DNA from 2 places in the Paenibacillus sp. FSL H8-0175 genome. Region 2 is predicted to be linked to the other one. Evidence: riboswitches for the same ligand, from Rfam matches in the RefSeq annotation. Region 2 holds a riboswitch; the other holds the start of a gene.
What was found. A riboswitch is a leader RNA that binds a small molecule or an ion and turns the genes downstream of it on or off. The one in region 2 is predicted to bind cobalamin.
Positions count from the first base shown of each region.

Region 1: it holds a riboswitch for cobalamin, as region 2 does, so the genes downstream of both, metE (5-methyltetrahydropteroyltriglutamate--homocysteine S-methyltransferase) here and MHH46_RS04065 (S-layer homology domain-containing protein) in region 2, are expected to answer to the same signal.

Region 1 is NZ_CP150299.1:5,075,156-5,078,589, reverse strand. Features, by position in the region: gene MHH46_RS22715 (DedA family protein) at 1-17, shown strand, start outside; gene MHH46_RS22710 (undecaprenyl-diphosphate phosphatase) at 68-928, shown strand; cobalamin riboswitch at 1,028-1,234, shown strand; gene metE (5-methyltetrahydropteroyltriglutamate--homocysteine S-methyltransferase) at 1,389-3,434, shown strand, end outside.
Region 2 is NZ_CP150299.1:929,881-933,314, reverse strand. Features, by position in the region: gene MHH46_RS04065 (S-layer homology domain-containing protein) at 1-2,072, opposite strand, end outside; cobalamin riboswitch at 2,235-2,436, opposite strand; gene MHH46_RS04060 (cellulase family glycosylhydrolase) at 2,778-3,434, shown strand, end outside.

The DNA.
Region 1 (3,434 bases), 3.0 Mb from region 2:
TGAACACTGAGGGCTAAGCGGGTAGTGGACTGATAATAGAAATGACTATTAAAAAGGAGGGAAACACATGGAGCTATTAACGATTATTAAAGCCATTATTTTGGGGCTTGTTGAAGGTTTAACCGAATTTGCTCCAGTATCCTCCACGGGTCATATGATTATTGTTGATGATATGTGGCTGAAATCACAGGAGTTATTTGGACAATATACGGCAAATACCTTCAAAGTAGTTATTCAACTGGGTTCAATATTAGCGGTTGTTGTGATTTTTAGAAATCGGTTCATTGATCTGTTGGGTTTAAAGCGTTTCAGCCGTAAGCAGTTGGATCCTGTAACAGAGGAGCTACCGAAGTTGGAGCAGGGCGGGCACCTCAAGCTGACTCAGGTTCTGGTAGGGTTAGTGCCTGCAGGTGTGTTAGGTGTTCTGTTTAATGATTATATTGATGAGCATTTATTCTCTACATCAACAGTGTTAATTGGTCTAGTGATTGGGGCTATATTAATGATTATTGCCGATCTGTTTGGGCCGAAGAAGATCAGAACTGAGAGTGTAGATCAGATTACATACAAACAGGCACTTGGTGTAGGTCTTGTACAGTGTTTTTCGTTATGGCCTGGATTTTCACGCTCGGGCTCGACGATTTCTGGTGGCGTACTCCTCGGGATGAGCCATCGTGCCGCTGCTGATTTTACGTTTATTATGGCAGTACCCATCATGGCAGGTGCCAGTCTGTTGTCACTGATGAAAAACTGGCAATATTTCACCATGGACGCGTTGCCGTTTTTTATTGCAGGCTTTATTAGTGCCTTCCTATTTGCGCTGTTATCGATGCGTTTCTTCTTAAAACTGATCAATCGTATCAAGCTCTTACCGTTTGCTATATACCGTATAATTCTTGCTGCTGTAGTATATTTCGTATTTTTCTAAGTCCGTTATAAGGAATCGATATAACAGAAGCCCCAGTAATCTATTGCAGATTGCTGGGGCTTTCACGTATGATGACATCAGATTAAGACACTCAAATGATGAATGATATCGGAGACAGGTGCTGACCGGAAAATAGTAATTCGGTAGACTTAATAGGGAAATTCGGTTCGAAGCCGATGCGGTCCCGCCACTGTAACGGAAGAATCTCGAGCAACAGAGGTCACTGGCAATTTACTACTGCTGGGAAGACTGCTCAAGATGTTGACGCCGCTAGCCAGGAGACCTGCCTGTTTCAACAGCACTGCTTCACCTACGGAAGATAGGGAGGTGTTAGACGTTAACCATGGGTATATCATGGGCGTCTTTCCCTTTGACTTTTTTAGGGAAGGGCGCTCTTTTTTATAGGAAAGCAAGTAGCTTTGGAGTTTGAAATAAGAGATGGAAGAGGGAGTGTATCGAGATGACGAATAAAGTAAAAGTAAGCAATCTTGGATATCCGAGAATCGGAAAGAACCGCGAGTGGAAAAAGACACTGGAAGCCTACTGGCAGGGGAAAATAAATGAGGAGCAATTCCGCTCCGAAATGGCAGCAATTCAGCTGCAGCATTTGAAGACCCAGCAAGAGGCAGGAATTGAGCTTATTCCGGTAAATGATTTTACTTTTTATGACCATGTGTTGGATACGGCTGTTATGTTTGGAATTGTACCTCCACGGTACACGTATGATGGCGGCGACATCGGGCTTGATCTTTATTTTGCAATGGCCCGTGGTAATGCTGAGGCTACTGCCTGTGAGATGACCAAATGGTTCAATACGAACTATCACTATATCGTTCCAGAGATCGGCACACAAACACCACGCCTGACTGAAAATAAACCTCTAGCGGCTTATCGTTTTGCTAAATCGCAGGCAGGGATTGAAGGTAAACCGGTACTTTTAGGTCTGTATACCTTCCTTAAGCTGTCCAAAGGTTACGCAGCGGCAGATATCGCCAAGATTGCTGCACGTTTTGTTCCAGTCTATGTTCAACTGCTACAGGAACTGAAGCAAGAAGGGGTAAGCTGGGTACAAATCGATGAGCCAGCGATTGTTACAGGCATAAGTAAAGAAGAATTAACACTGCTTAACTCGATATACACAGAAATTGCCGGCTCCGTGCCGGGCTTGAATATTATTTTACAGACGTATTTCGAAGCTGCTGAACCGTTGGAGGCACTGCTAGAGTTGCCTGTTCAAGGCTTGGGTCTTGACTTTGTGCACGATGGTGGAGCGAATCTGGCTTCTATCGAACGTCTTGGCTGGCCGAAGGACAAATGGCTGGGTGCCGGAATTATTGATGGACGGAACATCTGGCGTTCCGATTTAGACGCTAAGCTGCAACTGGTAGAAAAGCTCAGCGTTCATGTGCCGCTTGATCGTCTTATTCTTCAGCCTTCTTGCAGTCTGCTGCATGTCCCAGTCACCGTTCAAGGTGAGTTGAAGCTGAAGGCGACAGTTAAGAATGCGTTAGCTTTTGCCGATGAGAAGCTTGCAGAGCTTAGTTTGCTCGGAGCAGCCCTCGCAGATAAAGGAGAAGCTGCTAAAGCAGCGCTGGCCGCTAGTCGTGAAGCTATTGCAGCATTCCGCGCACTACCTGAGCGTGGCCGTAAGGATGTGGCGGAGCAAGTGCTTGCACTTGCAGCTTTGCCTGACCAACGCAGTTTGCCTTTTGCTGAACGCTTAAAGGTGCAGCAAGAGAAATGGCAGCTTCCACTTCTGCCAACCACTACAATTGGTAGCTTCCCGCAGACAGTAGAAGTGCGTCAGGCGAGATTGAAATGGCGTAAAGGGGTCTGGAATCAGGAGCGTTATGATGGATTTGTTCGTGAGCAGATCGCGGATGCAATTACCTTCCAAGAAAAGCTAGGTCTGGATGTTCTGGTCCACGGTGAGTTCGAGCGTACAGATATGGTGGAGTTTTTCGGAGAAAAGCTGGACGGATACTTGTTTACTAGTAATGGCTGGGTTCAATCCTACGGTTCCCGTTGCGTTAAGCCACCGGTGATCTACGCGGATGTTGCATTTATACAGCCTATGACTGTTAAAGAAAGTGTCTATGCACAATCGTTGACGAAGCTTCCGGTTAAAGGAATGTTGACGGGTCCTGTAACTATCCTCAATTGGTCATTTGTACGTGATGATCTCAGCCGGGAAGAGGTAGCCAATCAAATTGCTCTTGCCCTTCGCCATGAAGTAAAAGCGCTAGAAGATGCAGGCATCGAAATGATTCAAGTGGATGAGCCGGCTATACGTGAAGGACTTCCGCTTAAGGCAGAAGACCGTGAGCATTACCTGAACTGGGCAGTGAAGTCGTTCCGCGTTGCTACGAACCATGTGAAGGCTACGACACAAATTCATACGCATATGTGCTATAGCGAATTCAATGACATGATCGATTCCATATCGGCTATGGATGCTGATGTAATCTCCATTGAGACTTCACGTAGCCATGGGGAGCTGATTATC
Region 2 (3,434 bases):
TAGTTCGCCCGTGCCAGAGAAAGGATCGACCATTCTCCGCTGCCTGTTCCAAACGACGGGGTCTTTACAGTGTTTAGAATATAGGCAAGGCTTTTATTTAATTGTTGTTTGGCTACAACAGCAGTAGGTTGTTCTAATTGCACATCATTCATATCAAAGAGACGGTTGCTATGATTGAGCAGACGATCATAGGACACAAGAGCATACGTACCTTGGTCCGTTGCCATATTGTCTACTTTGCCTGTGAGGATATGCTTAAATCCACCCTCAGGTGCAGCAAAGCTAAGTAATGCATCAATAAGCGAATTTCCACTTTTAACAAATCTAGCGTCAGTGTGCGGATCTACGCCTACACCAGTTAAGGCTACAATTACCTGCGAGATACTCTCGCTGCTAGTGCTTCCCCAGCTTGTAAATCCGCCTTGATTGTTTTGGTTATCGGACAGCCATTGGATGGCCCGATCCACGGCAGCTTTTACATCATCACGGGTTGCATAATAAGGTGCAAGAGCTTGCATCGCCATCGCAGTCATATCGACATCGGCTTTGGTTACGCCTAATGCCCAGCCACCAGCTTCTGCTGTACCTTTTTTAACCTCTTTATCTAAAATATACTGAACTAGTTTTTCTCTTGTGGTCTGTTCTGTAACTCCATCAACTACAGGAATCTCATAGTTATGGCTATCTAGCGCAATCAGAGCAAAAATCGGACCATTATTGCCTTGCTTTTGGATATATTGATAATCAGCGAGTGCTTTTCTCAGATCATATCCCGCAACATTTGTGATATCTTTTCCGATAGAGGTAAGTCCTAGAATCGCTCTGGAATTCTCTGTGCTTTTATTGGCGTCGAGTTTTCCATCCTCTTTAATGATTGATGCTATTTTCGTAGCTACATTATTGTAATAGAGATCATAATAACCGTTAGGTACTGTATAGTTCGCCCGTGCCAGAGAAAGGATCGACCATTCTCCGCTGCCTGTTCCAAACGTTGGATTCTTTACAGTATTTAAAATATAAGCAAGGTTTTTATCTAACTGTTGTTTGACGGCAACTGTAGTTTCCAGTTTGTAAGTAACCTGATAAGTTACATTTGTTTTGTTTCCAGCTCCGTCAAGAGCCGTTACAGCAATTGCATTAATGCCTGAATTCAGAGTAGCTTTGTACTCCCCATTTGCGGGTGATAAAGTAACTCCATTCAGCTTCACTTCTGGAGTAATGTCACTATATACATTGTCTGTGACAGCTACTTTGAAGCTTATTTCTTTATTGGATACTTCCTGTTTATCTTGTATGCCACTTACTGTAATAACAGGGGGTTCAATGTCTAATGCATTATTAAGACCGACAAGCGCATGATCTACACTTATTTGAGAGCTTGCCATGTTTTCGAGCACGGAATAGGCTTCATAAACTGCCGATTGCACTACTGGTCTGTCCAAAATAGTTTCTTTATTAGGGGCACTATTAATCTCGGCGATTTCCGCAGTTAAAGCATCCTTATTGGCAAGTTGAACTGGGATTTCCCCCCAGCCGCCAAGATCAGAACCATAGCCATAAGTGGTGAACTGAGTTCGAATGATGTCACCGTCTTGAGGCTTATAATCGGTCATCCCAAACGGAGGAAACACATTATTTACTGCATACATCCAACCCGACATGGAGGTGTAGTCAAACTGACTTAACCAATCTGGGTCTGCTTTAGTGCCGACTGTATTCCCATCGGCTGAAATCATATCTAAAATATATTGTGGAATATTGACTTCGCTTCTGCCACTATCTTTAACTTCTGATAAATAAAAACCACTATCTATATTTCCTAAATATCTATAATTCCCATCACCTAGCGCACGTGTTATTAAAGATGCGCCATTATCGCCTTCATAAATCGGAACTTTAATAGGTTCCTTAATATACCCTTGGCCTAAGGTGAATTTCTCTACGGATACAGATACATACCCTTTAAGGGTAGAGCTTGCTCCATCTGCTTGAGCCGGGATTACACTTGTAGAGAATGTCGTAATAAATACAGCTACAATAAGTAACCACGCTAAAAACTTATTTTTCTTCATTTTTCCATAACCCTTCCCTTCATACCTATGATAAAAAACAGAATAAACTTTCTCATAACCACAAAAAAACCACTCAACATAAACGTCAAGAGGTTAAGATAGTGAACCACAATAATAGCTGGCAAACACTATTCAAGCACCTCTCTATCGATCGTAGAGTTTGATGGTGTAACAGAAAAAGGCAGATATTCTGGCTCAAGTATCATCACCCTTGCTGCCTTCCCAGTTTCCCAGTGGCATTTTGCAAGGACTCCTCTTTCACAGCGGCGGGACCGCGCGGGATTCACACCCGCTTTCCATTTAACCAATCTATGATTGTACTTCCGCAACATTCATAGTTGGCACCTATTTCTAATTTTAAATTTTCATGCTTCATCATAACTAATATATATGCTTTTGTCATGTTATATTTCTTTTTTGTATAACGGGCAGCTAGAGATAATCCTATTGAATAACCAATTTCTACGAGTAGGGTTATTCAAATAATTTCTTTATCCAACTGTGGGGCAAATTAATTTAAATCACTAATTCTTATATGAATTTACCACAAATTAGTAAGGTACTCGCTAAGTGTATTCTATGTTAGGGTATATTCAGAAAGCGTTTACAAAATAAAACTGGAGGTGTTTGCGTTCATTTAACCACCAAGTACAGCGTCAAAGCCAGGTCCAAGCATCCTAAATTTATCTCACAAAGGAGAATTCAATGACTACGCGAATCCAGAAATCCTTCTTATCATTGACACTTGTCACCGCTCTTCTGCTCTCTCTGTTCTCATCCATGGCCGCAGCTGCAACTAAGGACGAGCAACAAGCTAAGGCAGCGCCAAAGAGTAAGATCCAATCCTATGTAGACGAAATGCAGCCCGGATGGAACCTTGGCAATACTTTAGATGCTACAGGTGAGGATGAAACCTCCTGGGGCAATCCACGTGTGACCCAAGATCTTATTAAAAAGATCGCCGCTCAAGGCTATAAAAGCATTCGGATTCCTGTGACCTGGGATACTCACATGGGTGCGGCACCAGACTATACCCTAGAAAAGGCCTACCTCGACCGTGTGGAAGAAGTTGTCGGCTGGGCACTGGACGCCAAGCTTTATGTCATGATTAATGTCCACCATGATTCCTGGCTATGGGTAAGCCATATGGAAGAAAAACACGATGAAACGCTGGCACGTTATAATGCAGCCTGGACTCAAATTGCCGATCGCTTCAAGGACAAATCCGATAAGCTGATGTTCGAGAGCATAAATGAACCTCGATTCACCGATGGTGGAAGCACAGACGAAGCAAAAATGGAGCAAATGCTTACTGAACTTAATAACTCTTTCTATCAAATCGTGCGGAAATCCGGTGGGAAA